DNA from 3 places in the Streptomyces sp. NPDC033177 genome. Region 3 is predicted to be linked to each of the others. Evidence: riboswitches for the same ligand, from Rfam matches in the RefSeq annotation. Region 3 holds a riboswitch; each other region holds the start of a gene.

Region 1 (10,467 bases), on a different contig from region 3:
GCACTGGGGGGTAGTGAATGGCGCAAATCTGTTCCCTGAACGGTCAGTTGTGGTGCTGAATGGAAAGCGCGGGGATACACAACGGCGCGCGCCCGGTACGGCGGGAGGGGCGTGCGTCCTCACGTGGCTGAGAGGGGTTTGTCCGTGCCTGCATATTCACATGGCATTTCACCGACACAGACACATGCGCGGGTGGTATCCGTGCCACCGGCGTTGGCGCTTCCGGTGATCGAGTCAGGGTTCCCTCGCCAACTCCACCCGTATTGGCCACAGCTCCAGGAGAAGTCCCGGACGTGGCTGCGCGAAATGCGCCTCATGCCCGCGGACAAGGTCGAGCGGTACGCGGACAGCCTCTGCTACACGGATCTGGTGGCCGGCTACTACATTGGCGCGCCGGACGAGTTGCTCAGCGCGATAGCCGACCTCAGCAGTTGGTTCTTCGCGTGGGACGACCGGCACGACCGCGACTCCGTGCACGGCAGGGCGGCGCAGTGGCGCCGACTGTGCCGCGGGCTCCACGAGACACTCCGGGCCCCCGGGCCGCAACTACACCACCGTGACCCCCTGGTGGCGGGGTTCGCGGACTGCGTCCTGCGGCTGTACTCGCACCTCGGGCCGGGTTGGAACGCCCGGTTCGCGCGGCATTTCCACAGCGTGATCGAGGCGTACGACCTGGAGTTCAGGAATCGCAGGACCGGGACGGTCCCGACGGTCGAGGCCTACATCGAGCTGCGCAGGCTGACGTTCGCGCACTGGACGTGGATCGACCTGCTCGAACCGACGGCGCGACGGGAACTGCCTTCGGCGGTGCGGAAGCATCCCGCATATCGGCGGGCGGCGCTCGCCACGCAGGATTTCTCCGCCTGGTACAACGACCTGTGCTCACTCCCCAAAGAACTCGCGGGAGATGAACTGCACAATCTCGGGATCAGCCTGATCCAGCACGAGGGACTTTCCCTCGAAGAAGCAGTGTCGGAAGTCCACCGCCGGGTCACTCGATGCATCTCGGATTTCCTGGAGGCAGAAAAGGAAGTACTTCGTCTCGCCGGGCAATTGGCCGACGGGAGCGTTCAGGGCAGGGAGCTCGCGGACGCGGTGGAATCGTGCATCGCCAACATGCGGAACTGGTTCTCCTCCGTGTATTGGTTCCATCATGAATCCGGTCGCTATCGGGTGGACAGCTGGGACGACAGGTCCATTCCCCCGTATGTGAGCGACGCCGTGATGAGTGACTTGGCCGAAACTGAATTGGTTGGTGAGGAATGAGCGTCGAATCCGCGATGTCCGCGACAATGACCCCGCCGCTCGTCAGCGGCGGTGCCCCGCTCATCGGTCACGCCTGGAACCTGGTGCGTGACCCGCTCGGCTTCCTCGCCGCGCTGCGGGATCATGGTGATCTCGTACGCATAAGGCTGGGGCCCAAGACCGCGTACGCGGTCTGTGACCCCGAGCTGGTGGGGCAGCTGCTCCGGAGCCCCGACTACGTCGTCGGCGGGCCCCTCTGGGACACCCTGGAGGTGCTCCTCGGCAAGGGGGTGGCGACCAGCAACGGCAAGCTGCACCGGCGTCAACGGCGCATGATGCAGCCCGCGTTCAGGCCCGAGCGGATCGCCGACTACGCCAAGGTGATGGAGGAGGAGGCCCGGGTGACCGCCGCGCGCTGGCGGTCGGGCGACACGATCGACATCAACGCGGAGATGTTCCGCACGGCCGTGCGTGTCGTCTCGCGCTCGCTCCTGGAGGTCGACGCGATCAGCGAGAAGGCGGACCGCATCGCCGAATCGCTGCACACCGTCTTCGAGGGGCTCTACCGCAGGATGGTCCTCTCGGTCGGGCCGCTGTACCGCGTGCCGACCCAGGGCAATCGCCGCTTCCAGAGCGCGCTCGCCGATCTGCACGCACTGGTCGACGAGATCATCGCCGAAGGCAGGGCGGCAGGACCGGACCAGAACGACCTGTTGGCCGAAATGCTGCGGGCGCGCGATGAATCAGGGCAACCGCTCAGTGATCAGGAGGTTCACGACCATGTGATCTCCCTTGTCGTGGCGGGTGCCGAGAATGTCGCGTCGACCCTGTCGTGGACGTTCCATCTGCTCGCCCAAAACCCTGAGCAGGAAAGGCGATTGGTTGAAGAAGTAAATTCCGTCGCGCCGGGCCGGGAGATCACATTCGCCGATCTCGGGTCCCTTCCGCACACCCGGAATGTCGTCACGGAGGCCATGCGTATACAACCGGCGGCCTGGATATTCACCCGCAGGTCGGTGGGGGAAACCAGCCTGGGCGGCTACCGCATTCCGGCCAATGCCGACATCGTCTACAGCGTGTACGCGATGCAGCGCGATCCGCGTTCCTTCGAGCAGCATCTCCGGTTCGACCCGGACCGCTGGAATCCGGAACGCGCGCAAGACGTACCGGAGTTCGCGATGATGCCGTTCGGCACCGGTAACCGCAAGTGCCCGGGCGACCATTTCAGTCTGGCCGAACTCGCCATCATCCTGGCGACGGTGGCGCCCAAGTGGCGCCTGACGCCGGTCGAGGAGACCGACGCCGGCACCAAGATCGGCATCACGCTACAGCCGAAGCGTCTGGTCCTGCGGGCCGAGCGACGCTGACGGCCGGGCCGCGGAAGGTGCGGCGGTAGGCGTTCGGCGTGGTGCCGAGCGCCCGCAGGAACTGGTGGCGCATCGCCGCCGCGTTGCCGAAACCGGCACGCCCGGCGATGGCGTCCACCGTCTCGTCCGAGCCTTCGAGCAACTCCTGTGCCAGGAGCACGCGTTGGCGCAGGAGCCAGCGGTAGGGCGTGGTGCCGGTCTCCTGCTGGAAGCGGCGTGCGAAGGTACGCGGCGACATGTGCGCGCGCTCGGCGAGCCGCTCGACGGTGACGTCCGTGTCCAGATGGCGCTCCATCCAGGCGAGTACCCCGCCCACGGTGTCGCAGGCCGTGCGCGGCAGCGGGCGCGCCACGAACTGGGCCTGGCCGCCGTCGCGATGGGGCGGTACGACCATGCGCCGGGCGATGGCGTTGGCGACCTCGGTGCCGTGCGCCTGGCGCACGATGTGCAGGCAGGCGTCGATCCCGGCGGCGGTGCCGGCCGAGGTGACGACCGGGCCCTCGTCCACGTACAGGACGTCGGGCTCGACCTGGGCGCGCGGATAGCGCACCGCGAGTTCCGTGGCGTGCTGCCAGTGCACGGCGCAGCGGCGGCCGTCCAGGAGCCCCGCGGCGCCGAGCACGAAGACGCCGGAGCAGACGGAGAGGACGCGGGCCCCGCGGTCCACCGCACGGCGCAAGGCGTCGAGCAGCTCCTCGGGGTAGTCGCGGTCCACGAACGCCTGGCCCGCGGGAACGGTGATGAGGTCGGCCTCTTCGAGCCGGTCGAGGCCGTACGGAGTGGTGATCGAGAACCCGGCGTGATTGCCCAGCGGCCCGCTCTCCGCGGCGACCACCGCGAAGTCGTACGCGGGAAGGCCCGAGTCGCTCCGGTCGAGCCCGAACACCTCGCAGACGACACCGAGTTCGAAGGGATTGACGCCGTCGAGCAGCACGGCGGCCACGTTCTTCAGGGTCCCGGCCTTCAGCATGTCCGCCAGTGTGCCGCAGGAGTGGCAGTAAGTCGATGGTGTGTGGCAGTCCTGCCACTGACGCGCCCGCCCGGCGCGCAGGACAGTAAGGGACATGAGCACATTCCTCGGCTACATCACCGTCCTGACCGTCTTCCTCCTCCTCGCCGCACCCTCGCTCGTCGGGTACCTCCACGACCGCCGGATCGACCGCGGGCTGCGAGAGGCCCCCCGTGCCCCACGCAGCCCGCGGCAACCGGCCGGACTAGAACTCGTCGTCGAAGGAGACCGAACCCTCGACCGCGACCTGGTAGGCCGAAGGGCGCCGCTCGAAGAAGTTGGTCAGCTCCTGGACACCCTGGAGTTCCATGAACGAGAACGGGTTTGAGGAACCGTAGACCGGCGCGAAGCCGAGCCGCTGGAGCCGCTGGTCGGCGACACACTGCAGGTACTCGCGCATGGAGTCGGTGTTCATGCCGGGCAGGCCCTCGCCGCACAGGTCGCGCGCGAACTGCAGCTCGGCCTCGACGGCCTCCTTGAGCATGTCTGTGACCTGCGTCTGCAGCGCGTCGTCGAAGAGCTCCGGCTCCTCCTTGCGGACGGTGTCGACGACGTCGAAGGCGAAGCTCATGTGCATCGTCTCGTCACGGAACACCCAGTTGGTGCCGGTGGCCAGGCCGTGCAGCAGACCGCGCGAGCGGAACCAATAGACGTAGGCGAAGGCGCCGTAGAAGAAGAGCCCCTCGATGCACGCGGCGAAGCAGATCAGGTTCAGCAGGAAGCGGCGCCGGTCGGACTTCGACTCCAGCCGGTCCATCTTCTCGACGGAGTCCATCCACTTGAAGCAGAACTCGGCCTTCTCGCGGATGGAGGGGATCTCCTCGACCGCGTCGAAGGCCGCGGCGCGGTCCTCCGGGTCGGGCAGATAGGTGTCGAGCAGCGTCAGATAGAACTGGACGTGCACGGCCTCCTCGAAGAGCTGGCGGCTCAAGTAGAGCCGCGCCTCGGGGGAGTTGATGTGCTTGTAGAGGGTGAGCACGAGGTTGTTGGAGACGATCGAGTCGCCGGTCGCGAAGAACGCGACCAGGCGGCCGATCATGTGCTGCTCGCCCGGGGACAGCTTCGCCAGGTCGGCGACGTCCGAGTGGAGGTCGACCTCCTCGACGGTCCAGGTGTTCTTGATCGCGTCCCGGTAGCGCTCGTAGAAGTCGGGGTAGCGCATGGGACGCAGGGTCAGCTCGAAGCCCGGGTCGAGGAGGTTCTTCTCGGCGTTGGTGGTGGAGCTCATTACTGGCAGGCCTCGCAGGACTCGGGGTTTTCCAGGGAGCAGGCGACGGCGTCTTCGGCCGTGACCTGGGCGGGTACGGGGACGGGCTCGGCGGTCTTGCCGGCCGCGGCGCGGGCGATGCGGGTCGCCGGGCGCGAACGCAGGTAGTACGTGGTCTTCAGGCCCTGCTGCCAGGCGTACGCGTACATCGAGGAGAGCTTGCCGATGGTCGGCGTCTCCAGGAACAGGTTCAGGGACTGCGCCTGGTCCAGGAACGGCGTGCGCGCGGCTGCCATGTCGATCAGGCCGCGCTGCGGGATCTCCCACGCGGTGCGGTAGAGCTCGCGCACCTCGGCGGGGATCCAGCTGAAGCCCTGCACGGAGCCGCTGGACTCGCGCAACGCCTCGCGGGTCTGTGCGTCCCAGACGCCGAGCCGTTTCAGCTCCTGGACCAAGTAGGCGTTGACCTGGAGGAACTCGCCGCTCAGCGTCTCGCGCTTGAAGAGGTTGGAGACCTGCGGCTCGATGCACTCGTACACGCCCGCGATGGACGCGATCGTGGCGGTCGGCGCGATGGCGAGCAGGAGCGAGTTGCGCATGCCGGTCACGGCGATACGTTCCCGCAGCGCGGCCCAGCGCTCCGGCCAGGTCAGCTCGACGCCGTAGTGGTCGGGGTGCAGGACGCCGCGCGCGGTGCGGGTCTTCTCCCAGGCGGGCAGGGGCCCGTTGCGCTCGGCGAGGTCGGCGGACGCCTCGTACGCGGCGAGCATGATGCGCTCGGCGATGCGCGTCGAGAGGGCACGCGCGGCGGGGGAGTCGAAGGGCAGCTTCAGCTGGAAGAAGACGTCTTGCAGGCCCATCGCGCCGAGGCCCACCGGACGCCAGCGGGCGTTGGACTTCCCGGCCTGCTCGGTCGGGTAGAAGTTGATGTCGACCACGCGGTCGAGGAAGGTGACGGCGGTACGGACGGTCTCGTCGAGCCGCTGCCAGTCGATGTCACCGGCGGCCGTGTCCACGAACGCGCCGAGGTTCACCGAGCCGAGGTTGCAGACGGCCGTCTCGCCGTCGTCCGTGACCTCCAGGATCTCCGTGCAGAGGTTGGAGGAGTGGACGGTGTGGCCGGGCTCCGCCGTCTGGTTGGCGGTGCGGTTGGCGGCGTCCTTGAACGTCATCCAGCCGTTGCCGGTCTGCGCCAGGGTGCGCATCATGCGGCCGTACAGCTCGCGGGCCGGGATGGTCTTGCGGGCGAGCCCGGCGGCCTCGGCCGTGCGGTAGGCGGCGTCGAACTCATCACCCCACAGGTCGACGAGCTCCGGGACATCAGCCGGGGAGAACAGCGACCAGTCCTGGTCGGCGGCGACCCGGCGCATGAACTCGTCCGGGATCCAGTGCGCGAGGTTGAGGTTGTGCGTGCGGCGCGCGTCCTCGCCGGTGTTGTCGCGCAGCTCCAGGAACTCCTCGATGTCGGAGTGCCACGTCTCCAGGTAGACCGCGGCGGCGCCCTTGCGACGGCCGCCCTGGTTCACGGCGGCGACGGAGGCGTCCAGGGTCTTCAGGAACGGCACGATGCCGTTGGAGTGCCCGTTCGTGCCGCGGATCAGCGAACCGCGGGCGCGGATGCGGGAGTACGAGAGGCCGATGCCGCCCGCGTGCTTGGAGAGGCGCGCGACCTGGTGGTAGCGGCCGTAGATGGAGTCCAGCTCGTCCAGCGGGGAGTCGAGGAGGTAGCAGGAGGACATCTGCGGGTGCCGGGTGCCGGAGTTGAAGAGCGTCGGCGATGACGGCAGGTAGTCCAGGCGGCTCATCAGGCGGTACAGGGCGGCGACTTCGTCCACCGAGCGCGCGGAGCCGTCCTCTGCGAGGCCGCTCGCGACGCGCAGCATGAAGTGCTGCGGGGTCTCGATGACGTGCCGGGTGATCGGGTGGCGCAGGAGATAGCGGCTGTGCAGGGTGCGCAGGCCGAAGTATCCGAAGCGGAAGTCGGCGCCGTCCGCCAGTGCCGCCTCCACGAGGCCGTCCAGACGCTCGGCGTGGTCGGTGACGAACGTGGCGGTGCGGTCCGCGATCAGGCCCTCGCGGTGCCCGATGGCGACCGAGTCGGAGAAGCTGCGCACGCCCTGCGACGCGGCCTCGTCACGGATGCTGAGGCTGAGGAGCCTGGCCGCCAGCTGCGAGTACGTCGGGTCCTCGGAGATGAGGCCGGCCGCGGCCTCGGTCGCCAGCTCCCGCAGCTCCGCCAGATCCGCCCTGGCCGAGCGGCCCCGCAGCGCGGCTGCGGCGACCCGGCCGGGGTCGGCGTCGGGGAGGTCGGCGGTGAGGTCGGTCAGGGTACGCAGCAGCGCGGTTCCTGGGCCGTCGGCGGTCTGCTGACCGTCGGTGGTCTGCGCTGACGCAGGTTCGGCTGGCGCGATGGTCACGGAGCACTCCCTCGCTCGGCTCGGAGCCTTGGGGAGGGGTGAGTGAACACACGGGGGCCGGCCCCTGGGCAGGGCTGCGCTCCGCGTCCACCAGCCCATTCCACGAGGCCCGGACGTCGTCGGCACCCGGACCGGTCGGAACGGGCACACTGTCGACAGGTCTTCGGACTTGCGAGCGCGACAAATGCGCACTCATACACCGTTGCGGGACAGTTCCGGACTTGCACCGGATTCCCCTGCGGCGACAGCGAGCACGAGCATACATCTTGTGCTGGCTCTGAGCGGCAGCCCCATATCTTGTGTCGGCACGTGTATCCCCTAGGGTGGCGGTCGAACTGATGGGCGTCCAGGGGGAGGTGCCGTGCGAGGGCGGGGAGCGGGCTGTGCCGCGGTGTTGCTGATGCTGCTCGCCGGGTGCGGGGACGCCGGCGAGGAGGCGAGGACGAAGCCTACGCGGACCCCGGGGCCGGCCGCGGCGGCCGGTGTCGACGGTGACGCGGATCCCCGCAAGGTCTTCACGGACGCCGAGCTGAAGGCCGCGCTGCTGCCCGCGAAGACGGTCGGTGCGCGGGCCGAGACGGTCAACGCCACCACGGGGTCGTTCAACCAGCACTACGGGGGCGGTGACTGGGGCACCTGCGAGCCCGGCAGGAAGGCCCGCGAAGAGCTGTTCGCCATGCGCGGGGCGAGCGCAGGCCACTCGATCCGCCCCTTCCCCGGGGCGATGGCCGACGAGGGGGACCCCTTCGTCTCCCAGAGCCTGGTCTCGATGCCGGCCGGGCAGGCGGGGCGCCACGTCGCGCTGCGCCGCGATCTTCACGAGGCATGCCCCCGGGTCACCGTCGACACCGACGCGGCCCCGGTGGTGGAGCAGCACACGGTGGAGGAGCTGCCGGACCTGGGCGACGAGGCGATCCTGGAGACCACGCGGACCGAGGGCGGCGACGACCACGGCGGTGAAACCCCGTACTACAAGGCCGAGGTGCGGGTCGGTGGGGTGCTCGTGCTGGTGGACGCGGGCCCCGACAAGGACCTGACGATCACCTCGGCGGCCCGGGCGGTGGAACGGGTCCGCACGGAGCTCTACACGGCCCCGTGAGGCCGTACGTGAGCGCGGGCCGCCGGAGGAATCCGACGACCCGCGCTCACCTGCGTACGAAGAACCTCAGTGCCCGCCCGGCGCTCCCGCCGTGGCCGGCGGCAGCTCCTCCACGACGCCGGGGTCGCCCGCGTCCGCCGTGTAGTCGCCGGGAGACGTCTCGTCGATCCCGTCAGGGGCCTTCATGGCGCGCAGGACGAAGGTCATGACCACGGTGACCACCACGTTCAGGACGAACGCCGTGAGGCCGATGTAGCCGATCTCGCCGATGCCGGGGATCTCGTCGGACGAGCCGCCGAAGTGCTTCTGCGTGGGCGAGGCGACACCGTACGCGGCAGCCGTGCCGTAGACCATGCCGACTGCCCAGCCCGCGAGCAGCGCCCAGCGGTGGAACCACCGCGTGAACAGGCCGCCGACGAGCGCGGGCATGGTCTGCAGGATCCAGATGCCGCCCAGGAGCTGGAAGTTGATCGCGACTGTCTTGTCCATGGTGAGGACGAAGGCGAGCGCGCCGACCTTCACCAGGAGCGAGACCAGCTTGGAGACCTTGGTCTCCTGCGCGGGTGTCGCGTCCGGCTTGATGAAGTCCTTGTAGATGTTCCTGGTGAACAGGTTCGCTGCCGCGATGGACATGATGGCGGCCGGGACGAGCGCGCCGATGCCGATCGCCGCGAACGCGACGCCGGTGAACCAGTCGGGGAACATGTTCTCGAACAGCTGCGGGATCGCCAGCTGGCCGTTCTCCACCTTGACCCCGGCCGCGATCGCCATGAAGCCGAGCAGCGCGAGCAGCCCCAGCATCAGCGAGTAGAGCGGCAGGATCGTGGTGTTGCGGCGGATCACGTTGCGGCTCTTGGAGGAGAGCGTCGCCGTGATCGAGTGCGGGTACATGAACAGCGCGAGCGCGGAGCCGAGCGCCAGCGTGGCGTACGTCCACTGTCCGGCCTCGCCCGGCGCGAGACCCGCGACGGGCTTGCCCGCGGCCTCGTTCGCCGACGAGAACTTGTCGCCGGCCGCCTGGAAGATCTCGTCGAAGCCGCCGAGCTTGATCGGGATGTAGATGATCGCGACGGCGATGACGAGATAGATCAGGCCGTCCTTCACGAACGCGATCAGCGCGGGCGCGCGCAGGCCCGAGGAGTACGTGTACGCGGCGAGCACCGCGAACGCGATCAGGAGCGGCAGGTCCTTGATGAACCAATTCGTGTCCGGGCCGCCGCCGACGCCCATCACGTCGAGGACGGCCTGGATGCCGACCAGTTGGAGCGCGATGTACGGCATCGTGGCGAGGATGCCGGTGACCGCGACGGCCAGCGAGAGCCCCTTGGAGCCGAAGCGCCCGCGCACGAAGTCGGAGGTCGTCACGTATCCGTGCTTGTGCGAGACGGACCACAGGCGCGGCAGGAAGGTGAAGATCAGCGGGTAGACAAGGATCGTGTACGGCACCGCGAAGAAGCCGGCCGCGCCCGCCGCGTAGATCGCAGCCGGAACGGCCACGAAGGTGTACGCGGTGTAGAGGTCGCCGCCGAGCAGGAACCACGTGACCCAGGTGCCGAACGACCGGCCGCCAAGGCCCCATTCGTCCAGGCTCTCGGTCTCGGCCTTGCGCCAGCGCGCGGCCAGGAAGCCCATCGCCGTGACGGCGGCGAAGAAGAAGATGAAGACGGCGAGCGCTATGCCGTTGACGCCGCCGGTGTCCGCTGCGAGCACGTTCATCGGGTCGCACCCCCCTGGGCCTGCTCGGCCTTGCGGGCGCGCTGGTCACGCTGCCACAGCTTGTAGGCGATCATGGTGAGAGCGGTGGAGATGACCACCCACAGCATCTGGTACCAGTAGAAGAACGGGATGCCGATGAAGGTCGGTTCGATCTTCGCGTAGGAGCTCACCCAGAGCATCGCCACGAACGGCGCGACGAGACAGAGGGCAACGACCACGCGGACCGGCGTGATCACCGGTCTGCTCACTTCAGGCGCATCTGACACTTCGCGGCTCCGCTCCCTCGCTTATCCCACCTTTAACGTGCGGGAAATCTAAGCGAGAGGATTGATCTATGGAACCCCCGTCCGGATAGCGGACGCATCGATGTGCCTGCTCAGCGCGGGCTCAGCACGGGTTCAGCAGCA
Region 2 (10,467 bases), on a different contig from region 3:
TCCCACCACGACCACAGGGAAGCGGGCGGCCCGCGCGATCCCCATGTTCACGATGTCCGTACGCCGCAGATTGATCTCGGCGGGACTGCCCGCCCCTTCGCAGATCACGGCGTCATAGCTGCCCCGAAGTTCCTCCAGGCATCCCACGACGGTCGACAACAACGCTTCCTGCCGCCCACCGTGCAGCCCCTTCCCGGGGGACGACCCCCCAGACCCCCCGAAGAACCCGCGCGCGCTCATCTCGCCCACCGGCTTGCCCATGAGGACGACCTGGCTGCTGCGGTCGCTGCCCGGCTTGAGAAGGACCGGATTCATCAGCGCGGTCGGCTCGACCCGGGCGGCCTGCGCCTGCATGGCCTGGGCGCGTCCGATCTCGGCACCCTCGCGGGTGACGAAGGAGTTGAGGGACATGTTCTGCGCCTTGAAGGGCGCGACGGAGACCCCCTTGCGGGCCAGCCACCGGCAGATCCCGGCGGTGACGACGCTCTTGCCCGCGTCGGACGTGGTTCCCGCGACGAGGAGTCCACCACTCATGAGGCCCTGCCTTTCCGTAGCGTGCTGACGGCGGCCGCGACGCCCAGGGCAAGCAGCCCGACCCGGCGCGACAGCTTCACGGCCCGCTCGATGTCCGCGACTTCCACGCCCCGCCCGCCGCCGTTCAGGACCGGCCGGTGCTCCACACGCCCCGCGTACGAGAGCGTCCCCCCGAGGCGTACGCCCAACGCCCCCGCGAAGGCGGCCTCTACGGGCCCGGCGTTGGGGCTCGGATGCTTGGCGGCGTCCTGGCGCCAGGCGCGCACGGCACCCTGCGGAGAGTCCCCGGCGGCAGCCGCGAGCACGGCGGTGAGCCGGGCGCCCGGCCACCCCAGTACGTCGTCGAGACGGGCGGAAGCCCAGCCGTAGCGCCGGTACTTCACGGACTTGTGCCCGACCATGGCGTCGAGTGTGTTGACGGCGCGGAAGGCGACCAGGCCGGGCACCCCGCCGACGGCACCCCACACGAGGGCCCCCACCACGGCGTCGGACGTGTTCTCGGCGACGGACTCGACCACGGCACGCGCGATGCCGTCGGCGTCGAGGGCCTGCGGATCCCGGCCGCACAGATGCGGCAGCCGCTCCCGCGCCACCTCGATGTCCCCGGCGGCGAGCGCCCCGCCCACGGCCCGCGCCTCACGCCCCAGCGAGGTCCCGCCGAGCACGGCCCAGGTGGTGGCGGCGGTCAGCGCGACGGACGCGGCGCGTGAGTCACGTACAAGAGAAGAGGCCAGGACGGCGGCACCGGCAGCGCCTCCGGCACACACCACGGCGTGCAGGGCGCCCCACCCGCGGTGGTCACGCCACAGGACACGCTCGACGGCACCGGCGGCCCGCCCGAACGCGGCGACCGGATGCCCGCGGCGGGGATCGCCGAGGAACAGATCACCGAGAAGGCCGGCGGCGGCGCCGTACGCGAAGTCGCGATCGGCACGCATGGCTTCAGCCGGTCGTCGTGCCGAGAAGAGAGCTCACGCTCGGGAACTGGTCCGGCAACGGGCGGCCGCGCATGGCGATATGTCCTCACTCAGGGTGTCCGCGCCCTGGTTCGACGTGATCGGCGGCGAGAGTTCCTGGCTTCCGAGGAGTCAGCTCCTCGGTGACAGTGGCGGGACCGCGCCGGATTCGCACCGGCTTCCTCTCCTGCTGCCGTATTGGCTCCGGCAGTCCACCACGCCCCGCGAAGGCCCGTCAACTCGCCGTTGACCTGCGACGGGAGAGTGTGCGGAGGCCCACATACGAAGGTGGGGTGGGGGGGGGGGGGGGGGGGGGGGAAACAACCACCCCCACACCACCCCCCCACCACACCCACCCCCCCCCCCCCCCCCACCCCCACCCCCCCCCCCCCCCCCCACCCCCCCACCCCCCCCCCCCCCCTCCCCCCCCCCCCCCCCCCCTCCCCCCCCCCCCTCCCCCCCCCCCCCCCGCCGACGTATGCCCGGCCGGTCTGCCCTTATGGGCGTACGAGGAGCTGGAACTCGAAGGAGTAGCGCGAGGCCCGGTAGATGTGCGAGCCGAACTCGACCGCGCGGCCGGTGTCGTCGAAGGTCGTGCGCTGCATCGTGAGCAGCGGGGCCCCCACGGGTTCGCCGAGCCGCTCGCCCTCGTCGGCGGTGGCGGCGCGGGCCCCCACGGACTGGCGCGCGCTGTGCAGGGTGATGCCCGCGGCCCGCATCAGGCGGTAGAGACCGGTCGCCTCCAGGTGTGCGGTGTCCAGGGCGAACAGCCCGTACGGGATGTGGTTGCGCAGGCACGCCATGGGCTCGCCGTGGGCCAGGCGGAGCCGCTCGACGAGGTGGACGTCGTCTCCTTCCGCGATGCCGAGCCTGGCCGCAACCTCGGCGGACGCGGGCTCGACGGTGTTGCGCAGGACGCGGGTCTCGGGGCGCTGGCCCGCCGCCTCCAGGTCGTCGTAGAGGCTGCTGAGCTCCAGCGGGCGCTTGACCTGGCTGTGCACCACCTGGGTTCCCACGCCCCTGCGGCGCACGAGCAGCCCTTTGTCGACGAGGGACTGGATGGCCTGACGGACGGTCGGGCGGGAGAGCCCGAGGCGCCCGGCCAGTTCTATCTCGTTGCCGAGCAGGGTGCCCGGGGTCAGGGCGCCGCGCTCGATCGCCCCCTCCAGCTGCTGGGAGAGCTGGAAGTACAGCGGGACCGGGCTGCTGCGGTCGACGCCGAGCTGAAGCGAGACGGTCGGGTCCACGGCTGGTTTGTCGGCAGATTTGGGCACGTGGCGAGCGTAGTCGCAGGGAATGATGACGGGAAGTTCTGAAGTTCTGTTGTCCGGACAAAGGATTGACAGGATCGCGGGGCGTCGCGAGGGTTGGTCCATGCGCATCGGATTGATCGGAACGGGCCGTATCGGGACATTTCACTCTGCCGCTCTGCAGCGGCATCCGGAGGTGGACGCACTGGTCGTCGCCGATGCCGACGTCGGGCGCGCTGCCGGGCTCGCCGCACGGATCGGCGCGGCCTCCGTGCCTTCGGTGGACGACGTCTTCACGGGCAGCAGCCGGACGGGCGCCGTGGACGCCGTGGTGATCACCGCGGCGACCTCCGCGCACGCCGAGCTGATCGGCAAGGCGGCGCGTGCGGGCCTTCCGGTCTTCTGCGAGAAGCCCATCGCCCTCGATCTGCCCGGCACGCTCGCCGCGCTCCGGGAGGTCGAGGCCGCGGGCACGGTGCTGCAACTGGGCTTCCAGCGGCGGTTCGACGCGGGGTACGCGGCGGCGCGTGAGGCCGTGCGGTCGGGGCGGCTCGGGCGGCTGCACACGGTCCGGGCGATGACCTCCGATCCGGCGCCGCCGCCGGCCGCGTATCTCCCGCTCTCCGGCGGGCTCTACCGCGACTGCCTGGTCCATGACTTCGACATGCTGCGGTGGGTCACGGGCCGCGAGGTGACGGAGGTGTACGCGACCGGGTCGGACGCCGGTCCCTCGATGTTCCGCGACGCGGGCGACGTCGACACGGCGGCGGCGGTCCTCACCCTGAACGACGGCACACTCGCGACGGCTACGGCCACGCGGTGCAACGGCGCGGGCTATGACGTACGGATGGAACTGGCCGGGGAGGAGGGCCAGATCGCGGTCGGCTTCGACGACCGCACTCCCCTGTCGTCCGTGGAACCCTCGGGCCCGCCGCCCCCCGAGAAGCCGTGGCCCGGTTTCCTCGAACGCTTCACCCCCGCGTACGAGGCGGAGCTCGCGGCGTTCGTGGATGTCGTACGGGGCGAGCGGGCCAACCCCTGCGACGGACGGGAGGCCCTGGAGGCACTGCGGGTCGCCGAGGCGTGCGAACTGTCGCGCAGGGAGGGGCGGTTGGTGCTGATGGCGGAGATCGAAGGGTTCTGACCGCCCGCCGGCCCCTGGGACGGCGCGGGTGCTACTCCACCTCGTCCAACAGCCCCGCGTCATGCGCCAGCAACGCGATCTGTACGCGGTTGTTGAGGTCCAGCTTCGTCAGGATGCGGGAGACGTGGGCCTTGACCGTGGCCACGCTCAGGAAGAGTTCCGCCGCGATGTCCGCGTTCGACGCGCCCCGGCCCACGGCGACCGCGACCTCCCTCTCCCGCTCCCCCAGCAGTTCGAGGCGGTTCAACGCCCGCTCGCGGCGGCCCTGTTGCGGGTCCACGCCCGTCACCCGGGTGATCAGCTGCTGCGTCACCGTGGGGGAGAGCACCGGCTCCCCCGCCGCGACCGCACGTACCGCCGCGACGATCTCGGCGGGCGGAGTGTCCTTGAGGACGAACCCGGCCGCTCCCGCCCGCAGGGCCCGCAGCACCTGTTCGTCGGCGTGGAAGGTGGTGAGGACGATGACCTCGGGTGCGTCGGGGCGCTTGCGCAGGGCCTCCGTCGCCGCCAGACCGTCCATCGTGGGCATCCGGATGTCCATCAGGACGACGTCGGGGCGGAGTTCGCCGACCAGCGGGGCCACCTGTGAGCCGTCCGCGGCCTCGCCGACGATCTCGATGTCCTCCGCGCCGCCCATCATGAAGGACAGACCGGCACGGACCAGCGGGTCGTCGTCGACGAGAAGCACGCGGATCGGGTTCATGGGCCCACAGTAACGAGATCCCCGGACGTCACTGCCCCGCTGCGTCTCACAGCTCGCCGGCGCGAGCGGAGGGCGAGTCCCACGGCAGCCAGGCGTCGACGCGGAAGCCGCCGTCCCCCGCGGGCCCGTGCTCGATGCGGCCGCCCGCCAGCGTGGCCCGTTCCGTGAGGCCGATCAGTCCCTGGCCGGAACCGGGGACGTTCGGCACATCGCCGGGTGGCGGCGGGTTGCGCACCGAGAGGGTGAGGCCTTCGCCGGGGGCGCCGGACACCGAGACGGTCACCTCGGCGCCGGGGGCGTGCTTGCGGGCGTTGGTCAGGCCCTCCTGGGCGATGCGGTAGGCGGTGCGGCCCACGGCGGCGGGCACGGCGGCCGGGTCGGTGACGCCCTGGTCGAGTGCGACCTTCATGCCCGCGTCGCGTGACTCGGCGACCAGGGTCTCCAGGGCGGTGAGGGTGGGCTGCGGCCGGCCCGACGCCTCGCCGTCGCCGCCGCCGCGCAGGACGCCGATCACCTCGCGCAGATCCTGCAGCGCCTCGTGCGAGCTCTCCCGGATGACACCGGCGGCGCGGACGATCTCCTCGCGTGGCGCGTCCGGGCGGAACTCCAGGGCGCCCGCGTGCACGCTGAGCAGGGTGAGCCGGTGGGCCAACACGTCGTGCATCTCGCGGGCGATGGACTCGCGGGCCAGGCGCTGGGCCTGTTCGGCCCGGAGCGCGGCCTCGTTCTCGGCGCGGATCGCGCGGTCGCGCAGGCTCAGCAGGAGCTGGCGGCGCGAGCGCACGAACATGCCCCAGCCGATGACGGAGGCGTTGATCAGCATGCCGATGACGACGGCGGCCAGCCAGGGCAGGTCGGCGTCGGGCCGCATCCAGTAGATGAACGGCATCAGGCAGATCGAGACCCCGCCGATCCAGCCGACGTACCGGAAGGGCCGGTGCACCGCGAGGCTGAACAGTGACACGGCGCCCGCGCCGCCCGCGGTGTCCGAGGCGAGGCTGACCAGGACCAGGGCGGCGGCGAGGCCGACCGGCCAGCGTCTGCGCAGCCAGACGGCGGCGCAGGCCAGAGCGCCGATCAGCTGGTCGGCCTCGGCCACGCCGTGCGAGACGTTCGGGTTGCTGCTGACCGCGTCCGCGCCCACCATGCCGATGACGACGGCCACGAAGAAGCAGGCGAAGTCGACCAGCCAGTCGCGCGCGGTCCGCCGGTGCCCGCGCTTGCCCTCGCGTGCCGTGTGGTCCGGGTCGAACTCGGCGGCCACGGCCGAGGGCAGCGCCCATGGGCGCCTCGCCAAGGGGGCCGAGGGGTCCGACGGAGGCTGGTTGCCGCTCATGGTCGACAAATCTACGCACTGCCGGGGGCAAGGGCTGCACTCCGGGCGTGATCGTCTACCAAAGTCGCGTACGCGGAGACTTTGGGAGGGTGGCGGGGGAAGATGCCTCGCCCCGTGGCCGATGTGCGTGGGGGGTCCATGGGGCGAGGCTCTTCGGCATGAAGCGAGTACTTGAGGCCTTTGGCGTCCTTCTCCTGGTCCAGGGCGTGGTCGCCCTGGCGCACGGGCTGACCGGCCGACTGCGCGGCTGGGGAATCGTGCGGCGGATCGGGTTCCTCGACGGGTACGAGATCTACGCGGGCGTCACGCTGATCGTGCTGGCGCTCGCGCTGTTCGCGGTCGCGGAGAGCCGGAAGGCCGGTCGGTGAGTACCGTGCCGGATCGGGGCGGGCTCAGCAGGCGTAGTCGACCAGATCGAAGGATTCGTAGTGATCGGCGGTGTAGTAGTCCTCCTGGTTCTCCACACCGGTGACGACGCGGCGGGCGCCGCGGTCCGGTGAGCCCGGCGTCTTCACGGTGTACTCGTGGTAGTAGCCGGAGCCCTGGGAGGGCAGGATGCCTTCCCTGTTCTGGAAGACGGTGCCGTCCTGCGGGTACGGGTAGGGGCCGCCCGCCTCGATCAGGTCCAGGGTGTCGTGCGCCTGGGCGGGCAGCGCGGAGTAGCAGATGTCGCCGACGGCGGTGATGGAGTACGCCGTCGAGGTGGGGGCGTGGTGGTCCGGGACCGCGCTCGCGGAGGCGGCGACGGGGCCGCCGACGAGCAGGGCGGCGGCGAGGGCGGTGATGCTCACGATTCGTGGGGGGATTCGCATGCGACCAGTGTGACGCGCGTAGAGGTCGTGGTGTCAACGCCAAGTGCGGTGAATTTTCCGGGAGTTAACCGAGCGCCGCCGGCTCTTCCTCAGTCCTTCTTCGCGGCGGCGGCTGCGCTCTTGGCGGCGCTCTTCGCGGCGGCGATGCGGTGCTGCGCCATGTACTCCCGCATCCGCAGACTGGTGGTCCCGCCGGTGTAGAGCACCGCGCCGGCGACCGAAAGCGGCACCGAGAGCCCCAGCCAGCCCAGCATCTCGGGCCACCGGCGCTGCGCGCGGCAGTCCTCCCACGTGGAGTCGTGCCATGTCGGGGCGTCCCCCTCGTAGAAGAGCACCGACTGGCACTCGCGGCTGCTCGATGAGTCGTCGTCCCCGTCGCTGAACGGCACCATCAACTGCCAGGCGAGCACGGCCCAGATGACACCCGCGGCGAGGAACAGCACCGCGCCCCCGATGCGGCGCTTCTCCGCGGCCGCGGTGAAATCCTGCTCGAAGTACTCGTTCATGAGCTCCCCCTGAGTGATCGATCGCTCCCTGTGTTTGATCGACCCCGGAAGCTACCACCGCACCCCACGGCCCCAACTGGTCCCCACCAGAACCAGCACACCCCCCACCAGACCCACCACACCCAGCCGCTCCCCGCCCAGCGCGATCCCGACCGCGGCCGCCCACAGCGGCTCCGTGCCGAGCAGCAGGCTCACCCGCGAGGGAGACGTCCGTCGCACCGCCCACATCTGCACGAAGAAGGCGAAGAACGTGCAGAACACGGAGAGGAAGAGCAGCCCGGCCCACTCGCGCGCACCGAAGTCCGCGGCCACCGACCAGGGCGTCGCGCCGGTGCCCGCGGCGGCGAGCACCGCGAACACGCCGACAGCAGTGCCCAGTTGAACGGTGGTGAGCGAGAGCGAAGCCGAGTCACCGACGTCCCGGAGCGCCTTGATCCGGGACATCGCCAGGACGTGCACCGTACGCGCGAGTGCCGCCAGGAAGATCAGACCGTCGCCCACCGAGGGCCGCGTGAAGCCGCCGCCCTGGGTCAGCAGGACCACGCCGAGCACGGAGAGCCCGGCCGCGGCGAGGAAGGCGCGCGGCGGCCTCCTCCGCGTCACCGCGGCCTCGGCGAGCGGGGTGAAGATCATGGTGAGGCTGATGATGAGGCCCGCGTTGGTCGCCGAGGTGTGGACGACGCCGTACGTCTCCAGGAGGAAGATCCCGCTCAGGACGAGGCCGAGCGCTCCGGCCCCGCGCCACTGCGGCGCCGTCAGCGTGCGCAGGCCGCGCCATCCGGCGACCACGAGCGCGGGCAGCACGACGGCGAACCGCAGCACCAGGACGGCGACGACCGTGTGCGTCGTCGTGATGCCCTTCGCCGCGAGATAGCTGGCACCCCAGACCACGGCCACGAGCAGGACGGGCAGATCGGTGAGCCAGGCGCGGCGCGCGGCGGGCGGCGCGGCGGGAACGGTGAGCGTCGACACGGGCGCGGTCTCCAACGGATGCGGCGGTGTGGAGACTTCAGCGGCTCTCACGCGGTCGATCACCGTATCCCCTCTGCATTCCCTCTGCCGGAAAAACGGTGTCCATTTCCCGCCAGCGGTGGCGTACGCCGCCCGCTTTCATTGAACCCACAAGCACTTCTCAGGCATTACGCAACAAAACCACGCGAATGAGGTTCACGGACATGTCTTCTCTGCACGGCAAGACCGCTCTCGTCACCGGTGGCAGCCGCGGCATGGGCGCGGCGATCGCGCTGCGGCTCGCCCAGGAGGGAGCCGACGTCGCGATCACGTACGTCAAGGAAGAGGCCGCCGCTCTCGACGTCGTGGCCAAGATCGAGTCGACGGGACGGCGCGGGTTCGCCGTCAAGGCCGATGCCGCGGACCCCGGGGACGCCGCGGGAGCGGTGGAGCGCGCGGCCGACGACCTGGGCCGCCTGGACATCCTGGTGAACAACGCGGGCATCGGAGTGCTCGGCCCCATCGGGGACCTGTCGCTCTCCGACGTCGACCGGGTGCTCGACATCAACGTACGCGCGGTCTTCCTGGCCTCGCAGGCGGCGGCCGGCAGGCTGGCCGACGGGGGCCGGATCATCTCCACCGGTTCGGCGCTCACCCAGTACTCCGGCGGGGGCGGCGGCACGCTCTACGCGATGAGCAAGGCGGCGCTCACCGGCATGACCAAGCCCCTTGCGCGGGAGCTCGCCGGGCGGGGGATCACCGTGAACGTGATCCACCCGGGAGCGATCGACACGGACATGAACCCGGCCGACGGGCCGTTCGCCGAGCCGCAGAAGGCGGCGGCCGCCCTTGGCCGGTTCGGCTCCGCCGACGAGGTGGCCTCGCTCGTGGCCTATCTCGCCGGTGAGGACGCCTCGTTCATCACGGGCACGGAGCTCGTGGTCGACGGCGGGCACTCCGCGTAACCGCACGCGGGCATGGTGATGGGGCGCACCGGGGCTTTCCACCCGGTGCGCCCCACGTTCTTCAGCGGGCCTCAGCGGCTCCGGTTCAGCCGCCCAGCTCCTGGTGACGTGCCGTCAGGCGGCTCTGTCCCGCCTCGGTCAGCGAACCGAAGAGGTGCAGGCGCGAGATGCCGCCGTCCGGGAAGATGTCGATGCGCACATGCGTTCCGACGACCGGGGCGTCCAGGACGAAGCGGTGGTTGGTGTCGGGCTGCAGTCGGGTGCGGGGCAGCGCCTCGACCCACTCGCCGTCCTCACCGTCGCGGACCGAAAGGGCCGCCCAGCCGGCGGAGTTGCCCTTGAGGTAGGCCGTGTCGATCTCGACGGAGCGGATCTCGGACTGGGCGACCAGCTGGTAGCGGATCCAGTCGTTGCCGTTGTCGCGGCGGCGCCGGGTCTCCCAGCCGTCGTCCATCTTGCGGGAGCGGCCCGGCTGGATGGTGTTGGTGGCCGGGGAGTAGAAGCGGTCGGACGCGTCCTCGACCTGGCCGCCGTTCTCCAGGGCCACGACGTCGAACGTGCCGAGCGCCGCGAGCCACTTGGGGTCGGCGACGACCTCGCCGTAGACACGGAGGCGCGCGACGCCGCCGTCCGGGTGCTGGTTGACGCGCAGGTGCGTGAAGCGCTGCTCGACATCGACGGCGAAGCCGTTGGCCGCGTGGCCGCCGACTGCCGTGCGGGGTACGAGAGTCGTCCACTTCACGTCGTCCGAGAGGAGTTCCTCGGGGGTCGGCGAACCGTCGACGCTCGTGCCCTCGACGGACACGGCCTGCGGGTAGTTGCCGCGGAAGTGGGCGGTGTCGATGACGATGCCGCGTACGACACCGGGGGCGCCGAGGCGTACGAGCGCCCAGTCGTGGTCGTCGGCGGTGGGCCACGGGTGCTCGCCGGAGACACCACGGCGGCGGCGGGTCTCCCAGCCGTCCATGACCTTGCCCTTGTGGCCGAAGTGCTCGGGGTCGAACACGGCCGGGTGCGCGAGGAGGAGGTTCTCGCGCATCGCGAAGAACTCGTCGTTGGCGGCGATCACACCGGCGCCGAGCTGCCGGTCGGCAAGGTTGGCGTACTGCGTGAAGGGGAAGTCCGCGGTGCGGTAGTCCGCGTAGGGGTCGCCGCCGCCGTAGGGGCTGGCGTCGCCGGTGAAGGTGGGTATCGCCGTCACGGTGATCAGTTCTTCCTTTCCAGAAGTCGGCCTGCGGGTTCGCTGAACTCGCCGCCGTGCAGGATGCGTTCGCCGCGCAGCCAGGTGGACTTCACGACGCCGCTGAGGG
Region 3 (10,467 bases):
CGGCCCGCTGTGCTGTCCGTTCGGTCGTTCTCGCGCTGACACGGGCTAGTGTCACTCCCGTCCCCCTCCTCCCCTGCCTAGGTGAACACCCCACATGAACGAAAAAGTGACCTTCCCGAGCGTCGTCGGCCCCGCGCTGGCCGGGGTGATCGACCTGCCGGAGGGCGAGGTCCGGGGCTGGGGGCTCTTCGCGCATGGATTCACCCTGGGCAAGGAGTCGCCGGCCGCCGCGCGCGTCAGCAAGCAGCTGGCGCGCGAGGGGATCGGCACGCTGCGCTTCGACAATCTCGGGATCGGGGACTCCGAGGGCGACTGGGGGGACGGTTCCTTCACGGTCAAGGTGCAGGACACCGTCCGTGCCGCGGCTTTCATGGCGGAGCGAGGGACTCCGGTGGATCTGCTGGTGGGGCACTCGTGGGGAGGCGCCGCCGCCATCGCGGCCGCGAGCGAGATCGCAGGCCTCCGCGCGCTTGCCACGATCGCGGCGCCCGTCGACCCCAGTCATGTCGAGCGGCAGTACGACTCCGTCCTGGATCGCGTCCTCAGTGACGGCGCGCACGAGTGGTTCGTCGGCGGGAGGACTCTGGTCCTCAAGCGCGCCTTCGTCGAGGACGTGCGCCGGGCTCACCTGCGCGACCGGATCAGCGAGGTGGACGTTCCGCTCCTCGTGGCGCACTCACCCACCGACTCCACCGTCGACATCTCCAATGCCGCGGAGATCTTCCAGGAGGCACGGCACCCGCGCAGCTTCATCTCGCTCGAAGGCGCGGACCATCTGCTGACCGCGCGAGGGCAGGCGCAACGGGCCGCTCACATCATCAGCGCCTGGGCCGACCAGTACCTCGACGAGCCGCGGCCCTAGGGCAGCCAGGGTCCGTGTAATTCGGGCGACCGGGGCGGGTGCCGCACTCTACGATCGCCGTCTCGGTGGGCGGGGCGAGTGGAGGCGGGGGCACGATGAGCTGGTTCGACGGGGGCAGGGAGGCCGAGCTTCGGCGGGTTGTCCGCGGGGCTCCCTTGCGGGAAGTGCTGGATGTTTCGGAGCCCTCCGCCTGGATCGCGTTCGATGTCGACGTGCGCGGAACGTATACGCGGTGGGACGGGTTGGAACCCGGTGAGACTCGGACCGCCCTCGATCTGTGCGCCGGCGACGGCCGGGTGCGCGAGGCCGCGTTGCGGCGGGTCGCGGCGTATCCGGTGCTCCTGCCGCTGGTCGTCATTCGCTGTGCCGACTGGGCCGCTCCCGTACGGGAGAAGGCGCGCGGCTTGGTGCGTGAGGCGCTGCCCCGGCTCGGTGCCGGGGAGCTGGCCGCGCTCGCGCCCGTGTTGCTGCGGGTGGGGCGCCGGGACCGAGTGGCCCTGCTGGAGGATGCCGACCTCAAGCTCCGGCTCCTCAAGCTCCGGCTCCGGGCCGAGCAGATCGTCCGGGGGTGCTGACACCAGCGGCTGAGGGCTCAGGGCCGCAGGAAGCGGATCGTCGGGTGGGTTTCCGTCGGGTGGTGGGTGACCTCCGCCCGGACCCCGTACACCTTCGCGATCAGTTCCTCCGTGATCACCTCGGACGGTGTGCCCGACGCGTGGGCCACTCCCTCGCACAGGACCAGTACGTGGTCGCAGAACATGGCCGCCAGGTTGAGGTCGTGGAGGGCGATCACGCTGGTCAGGGGGAGGTCCGAGACCAGGGCCAGGAGGTCGAGTTGGTGGTGGATGTCCAGGTGGTTGGTCGGTTCGTCCAGGAGGAGTTCCCTGGGGGTCTGGGCCAACGCCCGTGCTATCTGGACGCGTTGGCGTTCGCCGCCGGAGAGTGTGTGCCAAGACTGGGTTGCCCGGTCGGACAGAGCCGTGCGGGCCAGGGCCTCCCGTACCGCCTCGTCGTCCTGGGCTGTTGGGGCGGACCAGGCCCTGCGGTGCGGGATGCGGCCCAGGCGTACGACCTCCTCCACCGACAGCTCGACCTGCGTCGTGGCGTCCTGGTCCACCACCGCCACCCTGCGTGCCACCGTGCGGCGGCCCACGTCCCGCAGCGGATCGCCGTCCAGCGTGGCCACTCCTGCCGTCGGGGCGAGGACGCCCGCCAGGATGCGCAGGAGGGTGGACTTGCCCGAGCCGTTCGGGCCGAGGAGTCCGACCGTGGCTCCGGGGGGCGGGGCCAGGGTCACTCCGTCGACGATGAGCCGGCCGCCTGCCTCCCGGGTCACTCGGTCAGCCCGCAGGCCTGAGTCGGTGTGCGGGCTCATGTCGTCTTCCTCGTGCGGTAGAGGACCAGGACGAACGCCGGGACGCCGATCAGGGACGTCACCACCCCCACGGGGACCTCCTGGGGGTCGAGGACCGTGCGCGCCAGCGTGTCCACCCACACCAGGAACACCGCGCCCGCGAGCGCCGTGACCGGGAGCAGGCGTGCGTGCCCGGAGCCGACCAGGGCGCGGGCCGCGTGCGGCAGGACCAGGCCCACGAACCCGATGGCTCCCGCGCTGCTGACCAGGGCCGCCGTCAGCAGGGCCGTCACGGAGAGCAGCAGCAGGCGGACCCGGGTCACGTGGACGCCGAGTGCCGCCGCCGCGTCCTGGCCGAACGCGAACGCGTCCAGGGTGCGGGCCTGCGTCAGGCAGACGGCGAGGGCCACGAGGAGCACCGCCGCGCACAGCGAGACGTCCGTCCAGCCCACCCCGCTCAACGAGCCGAGCAGCCAGAACAGGACACTCCGCGTCGTCTCCGCGTCGCCCGACGTCAGGATCACGAACGAGGTGAGCGAGGAGAAGAGCTGCATCGCCGCGACCCCGGAGAGCACCACCCGGTCGGCGCTCCCGCCCAGGCTGTGGCTGAGCAGCAGTACGAGCGCGAAGGAGACGACGGCTCCGACGAAGGCGCCCGCCGACACCGACACCGCTCCCCCGCCGACCCCCAGGACGACGATCGCGACCGCGCCCGTGGAGGCCCCCGAGGAGACGCCGAGCACGAAGGGGTCGGCGAGCGGGTTGCGCAGGAGGGACTGGAGGACGGTTCCGCAGACCGCGAGGCCAGCGCCGCAGACCGCCGCGAGGAGCGTGCGCGGCATGCGCAGGTTCCAGACGATGCCGTCCCGGATGGGCGTCAGCCTCGCCTCCCCCCAGCCGAGGTGCGCCGCGACCGCCGACCACACGTCGGGTACGGAGATGTCCGCGGGGCCGATGGTGACGGCCACCGCGACGGAGAAGGCGAGGGCGGCGAGGCCCGCCGTCCAGAGCAGGGCGGAACGTATGCCGCCCGTGGCGGCCTTCCTCACTTGTCGAGCCTCACTTGTCGAGGCCGAACTCGCGCAATGCGGCGGCGACTTGTTCGATGCCGTCCACCGTGCGGATCGTCGGGTTCATGGCCTGGCCGCTCAGCAGCACGTACCGCTTCTTCTTCACGGCGGTCAGGTTCTTGGTGACCGGGTTGGACTCCAGGAACTCGATCTTCTTCTTCGCGCTCTCGGCCGTCTGCGACTTGCGGGTGAGGTCGCCGATGACCAGGACGTCCGGGTCGCGGTCGGCCACCGTCTCCCAGTTGATCTGGGGCCACTCGTCGCGGGTGTCGTCGAAGACGTTCTGCACGCCGAGTTCGCGGGTGATGATGCCCGGCGCCCCGCAGCAGCCGGCGATGTAGGGCGCGTCGGAGTTGGCGAACCAGTAGAGGAGCGACGTGCCGGACGCCTTGGTGTCCTTGATGGTCTCCGTGGCTTTCGCCACCCGGCCCTTGAGGTCCGCGATCAGGCGTTCGCCGCGCTTCTCGACCCCGAACGCCTTGGCCAGGTCCCGCACTTCGCCGTAGACGGTGTCCATGGTGAGGGTCTTTACGCGGCTGCCGTCGCCGTCGCCGCTGTTGTCCTTGCCCGCGCAGTCGGAGGGCGAGACGTACGCGGGTACGCCGAGTTCGGCGAACTTGGCGCGGTCGGCGACGCCGCCCTTGCTGACCGTCGCCACGAAGGAGGCGGTGACGAAGTCCGGTTCCTTGGCGAGGACCTTCTCGAAGGAGGGGTAGCTGTCGGCGAGCCGGTCGACCTTGGCGTTGTCCTTCTCCAGGCCGTTGAGCACCGGGTCCGTCCAGGTTCCGGTGCCGGCCATGCGGTCCGCGAGGCCGAGGGAGAGCAGGATCTCCGTGGAGCCCTGGTCGAGGGAGACCGCTCGCTGCGGTGGCGCCTTGATCTCCGCCTTCTTGCCGCAGGAGGTGAGGGTCAGCGGGTAGCCGGCGGCCTTGTCGTCCGTGGTGGAGGTGGCCGTGGAGCCGCCTCCGCAGGAGGTCAGGGTGACGGCCAGGGCCGTGGCGAGAAGAACAGACGTACGTACACGACGGGCAATGGAGGACACGAGATCCCTTGAGTCTCACGGCTCATACGCGGAGCCTGGCCTGCTTCGTCACCTCCGCCGCCCGGTGTGCGGACGAAGGTGCCAGCAGGTCTTCGGACTCGGGGATCGGCCGGGCGGGGCGCCTTCCCAGGCGTCCGTGGACGCCCAGTGGCCGTGGCCCCGCCCGTTCCCCCTCACCGCTGCGCGTCAGTTCCGGATTCGCACCGGATTCCCTGGCCCTGGTGTGGGTTGACTGGCGTGCGCAAGCTATCACGCGAGGTCAGGACGGCTGCTGGGGCCTCGGTGCGCCGCGGTAGGTGCCGAAGGACCACTTGTTGCCCTCGGGGTCGGCGATCGCGAACTCCCGGCTGCCGTACGGCTGGTCCTCGATCTCGCGGATGATCTCGACGCCCGCGGCGCTGAGCCGCTGGTAAAGGTCGTCCACGCGGTCTGTGACTACGTACGCGCCGAAGGTGCCGGGCTTCAGGCACCAGTCCTGGGACTTCTCGTCGTACGAGCCGAGCATGATGGCGCCGCCCTCGGGCCAGTCGAGCTCGGCGTGCGCCACGCTGTCGCCGTCCTGGTAGACGGCGGTGCGCAGGAAGCCGACCGTGCCGACCAGGAAGTCGATCAGGGCGGGGGCGTCGTGCGCCTGGAGGGTCGGCCAGACGCTGGGAGCGCGGCCGCCGGATGCGGGAGCAGTAGCGGACTGTGGCTGCTGGTTCTGCTTCTCGGTCGTGTTCATGAGTCCTACTCTTCGCCCCCGCCATAGCTCCCGGCTTGGATATTCCGGCACTCTTCGGCCAGCCAGGCGGTGGGGCTCGCGCCGGTGTACTGCCGGAAGTCCCGCACCAGGTGGGAATGGTCGTAGTAACCGCAGTCTGCGGCGACACGGGCCAGGTCGGGGGCCGCGCCCGCCGCGACGGGGCGTACGACGGCGTTCCGTGCGCGCTGGAAGCGCATCAGGCGCCCTGCCTGCTTGGGGCTCAGGCCCGTCTCGGCGCGGAAGAGGGTGGTGAGGCGGCGTTCGCTGAGCGCGACGTGCCGGGAGAGCCCGCGCAGGGTGCCCACGCCCTGGTGCCGGGCCAGCCAGGCCCACGCCTCGCCGACCTCGGGCCGTACGGAGCCACCGGAGGTGTCCGTGGCCGCGCGTTGCCTCAAGTAGGCGGACAGGGAGGCGAACCGCTCCTCCCAGCTGCCCTGCTCGCACAGCAGCTCCCGCAGCTCGGCGGCGCGGCGCCCCATCACCTCCGCGCCGGGCGTCACCAGCTCACCGGCGAGTTCCGCCGCCGGTACGCCGAACAGGGCGCGGGCGGCCAGCGGGTGCACGGCGAGCTGGATGCCCGCCTCGTGCTCGGGCCGTACGACGTATGCCGGGGACTGGTGGAGGCCGCCGAGGACGATGTCCGTGCGGAGGGCGTCGCGGGTGCCGGCCTGCTCGGGGGTGGCGCCGGTGACGACGGGACCGTCCAGCGAGAAGATCAGCGTCAGGTACGGGGACGGCAGGCCGCGGTGCAGGCCGGGGTGCTCGCCCTCCGTGCGGTAGCCGACGGCGGACACCACCATGCCGTCGAGGCGCGGGGCGGCCCGCACAAACTCCCGGGAGACGGTCTCCATGTCTTCCAGTATGCGATGGGGGCCGCTCCGGAGCAGGCCCGAAAGCGCGCCGGGCGTCCGTCTCCCCTACCCCCGTACGGAGGTCCCATGCCCGTTCCGTCCGGTGATGTCGATCATGGGAATCCGTGGTGTGACCTCATACGATGACCCGCCGCTCCGGACGGGGCGCAGACCGCTCTCAGGGGGCACCGAACCATGGCATCAAAGGCAAAGGGCAAGCTGGCCGTCATCGGCACGGCGGGCGCGCTCACCGCGGCCGTTCTCGCGGGGACGGCGCTCTGGCCGAGCAAGGACGCGACGGCCGCGGACGCCTCCGCGAAGACGGCGAGGACGGCGAAGGCCGCCACGTCCGAGCTGAAGCACTGGCCGAAGCCGGTCGCGAAGAAGCTGGGCAAGCTCATCGCGAAGAACGAGGACAAGGGCGCGTACGCCGTCTTCGACGCGGACAACACGACGTACCGCAACGACCTGGAGGAGTCCCTCCTGCCCTTCCTGGAGATGAAGGGGGTGCTGACCCGCAAGTCGATGGACCCGTCGCTGAAGCTCATCCCGTTCAAGGACACGGCGAAGCACAAGGAGAGCCTCTACAGCTACTACAACCGGCTCTGCGAGGTCGACGACCAGGTCTGCTACCCGTGGGTCGCGCAGATCTTCTCCGGCTTCACGCTGAAGGAGCTCAAGGGGTACGTCGACGAACTCCTCGCCCGTGACGAGCCGATCCCCGCCGAGTACTACGAGGACGGGAAGCTGACGAAGACCGAGGTGAAGCCGCCCGAGTTCTTCACCGGCATGCAGGAGCTGCACAAGTCGCTGCGCAGGCACGGCATCGAGGTCTACGTCGTCAGCGCGGCCAGCGAGGATCTGGTGCGCATGGTCCTCTCCGACCCCCGCTACGGCTACGACGTGAAGCCCGAGAACGTCATCGGCGTCGGCCTGCAGCTCAAGAACCGCAAGACCGGCGAGATCACCAGCTCCCGCAAGGAGATCGCGGAGGGCCGCTTCGACCAGAAGAAGCTCGCGGGGCATGAGCTGACGCCGAACTTGTGGGCGCCCCTGACCTGGTACCAGGGCAAGCCCGCGGCCATCAACACGTACATCGACGAGTGGAAGAAGCCCGTCCTGGTGGCGGGCGACACCCCCAAGAGCGACGGTCCGATGCTGTTTCACTCGGCGGACGTGACGCACGGCGGTGCACGGGTCTGGGTCAACCGCAAGGACTCGTACATGAAGGAACTCGACGGGATGAAGCGCGAGAACGCCGACCGGCAGCGGGAGCTCGGCCAGAAGGTCACCGCGGACAAGCGGTGGCTGACGGTGGTCCCGGACGAGATCCGCTAGTCGGCCCCGCTGTCGGCCCCACTGTCGGCCTTCACCAGGCCCGAGGAGATCGCCTCGGTCAGCGCCGCGTGGTCGCGGGCGTTCTGCGCGGTGTAGAGCAGCGCGAAGTCCGCTATCGCGCGGTCGAAGGTGTCGGCGCCGCCAAGGTAGGCGGCGATGGCGATGCGGTCGCCGGAGCGGGCGTGGGCGCGGGCCAGGGCCGTGCCGCAGAGGCGGGCGTAGGAGCTCAGTTCCGCGGGGGACATGGACTCGACGTCCGCGGAGCCCTTCATGTCGCGCAGCTGGCGCCAGTAGAAGGCACGGCCCTGGGGGCCCGTCATCCAGCCGAGGAAGATGTCGCCGGCCGCCTGGAGGAGGCGCTGGCCCGCGACCACCCGGTGGCCTGGGTGGATGTACGGGCCCGCCGGGAGGTGTTCCTCGACGACCGAGCGGACCGCTTCCTTGATCTGGAGGAAGAGCGGGTCACCGGCGTCGCGCCCGGCGAGGAGCACGATGTAGCAGCGGGTGCCGACGCTGCCCACTCCGACGACTTTCCGCGCGGCGTCCACGAAGTGGTAGCGGTCCAGGAGGAGTCGGCGTTCCTCGGAGAGCGTGGAGCGGTAGTCGCCGAAGATCTTGCGGAGCGCGGCGAGGTCCGGGGCGCTCGCGGGTTCGATGAGCGGTGGGTCGTGGATGATGCGGCGGACGCCGGGAGCTCCGTCGACCTTCTCGGTCAGCTTGCCGAGCGCCTGCAGGTTCGTGCGGCGGCGGGCGCGGTCCATGGCGGTCGCGGCGCGCTTGCGGTGCCCTGCGGAGCGGATGAGCGGCAACAGGTCGTGTGCGTCGGTCCGTTCGTACCAGACCGCGAGTTCGCCGAGCCCGGCCAGACGCCTCATGGCGGTGCGGTACGCCGCCACCGCCGCGAGGCAGGCCGCGCGTGCCGCGCCCCGCGGGTGGCCGTTGTCGCGGGAGGCCACGGCGATGCTCGCGGCCAGGCGTTTGACGTCCCACTCGAAGGGGCCGGGGCAGGTCTCGTCGAAGTCGTTCAGGTCGAAGAGCAGGGCGCGCTCCGGCGAGGCGAACAGGCCGAAGTTCAACAGGTGTGCGTCGCCGCAGAGTTGGACCTTGAGCCCGGTGTCCCACTGGACGGCGAGGTCTCCCGCCATGACGGCGGCGGCGCCCCGCAGGAAGGAGAACGGGGAGGCCGCCATGCGGGCGTACCGGATGGGCAGCAGGTCCTGGACGCGGTCCGCGCCCTGCCGCTCCAGGACGGCCACCGGGTCGGCGCGGTCGGCGGAGGGTATCCACGCCCCGTGCGAGGAGCGCGAGGCACGCTTGCGGGCTGCCTTGCCCTGGCGCGCACGCTCTTGCGGAGTGGTCATCGCCCCTCGCCCCTCTCCGTCGGCGGCACCCGGCAACAGCCTCCCCTCAGGAGCAGCCAATGCCGCCTCCGGCGGGTACGCATGCCGGGTACGCCGAACGGGTGACCGCGCCCGTGGTGTGCCGGTGGTGCCGGGACCTCAGCTTCCGCCCGCCACCGCCCATGCCGCCACCCTCTTGGCCAGCGCTTCTCCGGCCCGCGTCCACACGAAGTGGTCGAGGCGGGCGCCCGCCTCGGCCACGGAGTACCGCAGGCGGGTGACGCGGGCCGCGGGCACCTTGCCGACGAGGTGGTCGAGGGCGGCCACGGGTGCCCAGGTGTCGCCCTCGACGGAGACCGCGAGGACGGGCAGCGTGAGGGTGCGCAGGGCCGCCTCGTAGTCGTGCGGGGAGCCGGGGGACGAGTAGCGGCCCGTACGCCCCTGACGTGCCCAGTCACGCATGACGCCCTTGGGCTGGTTGCCGCCGAAGCCGAGCCGGGCTCCCGGCCACCGGCCGAGCAGCGTCGACGTGGCCGCGGTGAGCAGTTCACCGATGAGCAGCAGGGGTCCGCGCAGGGGGCCGTACGCCCGGAACCAGACGGAGCCCGAGGCGACGAGGGCGACTCCGTCGACGCCGGGCCCGATCCCCAACGCGGCGTGCACCAGTCCCAGTTGCCCGCCCATGCTGTGGCCGAGGAGGTACAGCGGTGACTCCGGGCCCAGTTCGGCGCGTATCGCTTCGAGGACCGCGACGAGGTCCTGCTCCACGATCGTGCCGTATCCGTGGTCGAGGGCGCCGGAGTCCGTCACGCGCGGGGTGCTCTCCCCCTGCCCCCGCATGTCGACGGTCAGGGCGGTGAGGCCCTCGGCGTTCAACTGGCGTGCGAACGCGCGGTAGTAGCGGGCGGGGGTGCCCATGGCGGGCAGGATCAGGACGGCCGGCGCGGGGCGGGTCGATGCCTCGCTCCCGCGCAGGCCGCGGACGGGAAACCGTGCCCCGTCCGGGAGTTGGGCGGTGACGAGCAGCGGCAGCTCGTCCGCGGGCTCCTGCTGGGCGGGGGCGGATTCCGGCTGAGTCATGCGGACAGCATGAACCACGCCCACGGGCGGCGGCCCTTGGGCCCCCGCCCGTACGCCCGCGCGCGCGTCCGTTCAGCGGCTGTACCGCATCAGGGCGCGCACCATGTGGCAGGTGATGTCCGACGGCGGGTGGATTCCCACGTCCTCCGCCATGCTCCGGATCCTGGTGTTGTTCGCTTGGTTCGCCAGATAGACGCCGGAGTCGAGCAGGGCTATCGCCAGGCGCATGGCCTTCAGGCGCCGGTTGTGCGTGATGTACCACTCGCGCGGCCGTCCGGCCGGGAGCGGTCGCTTCTCCAGTGGTGCGTACGTCGGGTCGATGAACACGGGCCGGGAAGCGTTGCGCTTCGACTTAGATGTGAGTGCGGCAGCGGGCACAGGCATCCTCCTGTCGCGATCAGGAACCCCCGTCGGGAACCCTCGAACATTGCTTCAATTCTACTGCCCGGCACTGACAATCGCCGCTGGCCAGACGGCCTTTGGGACCGTGTGACGGGTGGGTCGTGGGTGGGGCGCGGGTAGCGTGTGGGGCATGGAGATCTGGATCAATCCCGCCTGCTCGAAGTGCCGTGGCGCGCTGGCGCTGCTCGATGCGGAGGGCGCCGACTACACCGTTCGCCGCTACCTGGACGACGTCCCCACCGAGGACGAGATCCGCGCCGTCCTGGAGCGGCTCGGACTTGAGCCGTGGGACATCACGCGCACCCAGGAGGACGCCGCCAAGGAGCTGAACCTGAAGGACCGCGAGGCCTGGCCGCGTGACGCTTCGGGCCGCGACCGCTGGA

Evidence for each region. A riboswitch is a leader RNA that binds a small molecule or an ion and turns the genes downstream of it on or off. The one in region 3 is predicted to bind cobalamin.
Region 1: it holds a riboswitch for cobalamin, as region 3 does, so the genes downstream of both, ACZ5U5_RS35530 (ribonucleoside-diphosphate reductase subunit alpha) here and ACZ5U5_RS07170 (ABC transporter substrate-binding protein) in region 3, are expected to answer to the same signal.
Region 2: it holds a riboswitch for cobalamin, as region 3 does, so the genes downstream of both, ACZ5U5_RS28210 (cobalamin biosynthesis protein) here and ACZ5U5_RS07170 (ABC transporter substrate-binding protein) in region 3, are expected to answer to the same signal.

What each region holds. Positions count from the first base shown of each region.
Region 1 is NZ_JBVIPS010000012.1:174,390-184,856, forward strand. It holds gene cyc1 (epi-isozizaene synthase) at 145-1,266, shown strand; gene ACZ5U5_RS35515 (bifunctional albaflavenone monooxygenase/terpene synthase) at 1,263-2,612, shown strand; gene ACZ5U5_RS35520 (helix-turn-helix domain-containing protein) at 2,566-3,582, opposite strand; gene ACZ5U5_RS35525 (ribonucleotide-diphosphate reductase subunit beta) at 3,827-4,849, opposite strand; gene ACZ5U5_RS35530 (ribonucleoside-diphosphate reductase subunit alpha) at 4,849-7,245, opposite strand; cobalamin riboswitch at 7,383-7,506, opposite strand; gene ACZ5U5_RS35535 (hypothetical protein) at 7,607-8,344, shown strand; gene mctP (monocarboxylate uptake permease MctP) at 8,411-10,060, opposite strand; gene ACZ5U5_RS35545 (DUF3311 domain-containing protein) at 10,057-10,326, opposite strand; gene ACZ5U5_RS35550 (YbdD/YjiX family protein) at 10,459-10,467, opposite strand, start outside.
Region 2 is NZ_JBVIPS010000008.1:413,992-424,458, forward strand. It holds gene ACZ5U5_RS28205 (cobyric acid synthase) at 1-534, opposite strand, end outside; gene ACZ5U5_RS28210 (cobalamin biosynthesis protein) at 531-1,472, opposite strand; cobalamin riboswitch at 1,580-1,722, opposite strand; gene ACZ5U5_RS28215 (GntR family transcriptional regulator) at 1,988-2,737, opposite strand; gene ACZ5U5_RS28220 (Gfo/Idh/MocA family protein) at 2,865-3,884, shown strand; gene ACZ5U5_RS28225 (response regulator) at 3,916-4,587, opposite strand; gene ACZ5U5_RS28230 (sensor histidine kinase) at 4,634-5,923, opposite strand; gene ACZ5U5_RS28235 (hypothetical protein) at 6,082-6,291, shown strand; gene ACZ5U5_RS28240 (guanyl-specific ribonuclease) at 6,316-6,735, opposite strand; gene ACZ5U5_RS28245 (hypothetical protein) at 6,825-7,241, opposite strand; gene ACZ5U5_RS28250 (DMT family transporter) at 7,293-8,213, opposite strand; gene ACZ5U5_RS28255 (SDR family NAD(P)-dependent oxidoreductase) at 8,417-9,157, shown strand; gene alc (allantoicase) at 9,243-10,358, opposite strand; gene allB (allantoinase AllB) at 10,364-10,467, opposite strand, start outside.
Region 3 is NZ_JBVIPS010000002.1:244,166-254,632, forward strand. It holds gene ACZ5U5_RS07150 (alpha/beta hydrolase family protein) at 95-862, shown strand; gene ACZ5U5_RS07155 (hypothetical protein) at 1,027-1,437, shown strand; gene ACZ5U5_RS07160 (ABC transporter ATP-binding protein) at 1,455-2,237, opposite strand; gene ACZ5U5_RS07165 (FecCD family ABC transporter permease) at 2,234-3,265, opposite strand; gene ACZ5U5_RS07170 (ABC transporter substrate-binding protein) at 3,276-4,328, opposite strand; cobalamin riboswitch at 4,395-4,580, opposite strand; gene ACZ5U5_RS07175 (VOC family protein) at 4,588-5,052, opposite strand; gene ACZ5U5_RS07180 (AraC family transcriptional regulator) at 5,058-5,924, opposite strand; gene ACZ5U5_RS07185 (HAD family hydrolase) at 6,120-7,262, shown strand; gene ACZ5U5_RS07190 (DUF2252 domain-containing protein) at 7,259-8,623, opposite strand; gene ACZ5U5_RS07195 (alpha/beta hydrolase family protein) at 8,762-9,682, opposite strand; gene ACZ5U5_RS07200 (hypothetical protein) at 9,755-10,060, opposite strand; gene ACZ5U5_RS07205 (arsenate reductase family protein) at 10,215-10,467, shown strand, end outside.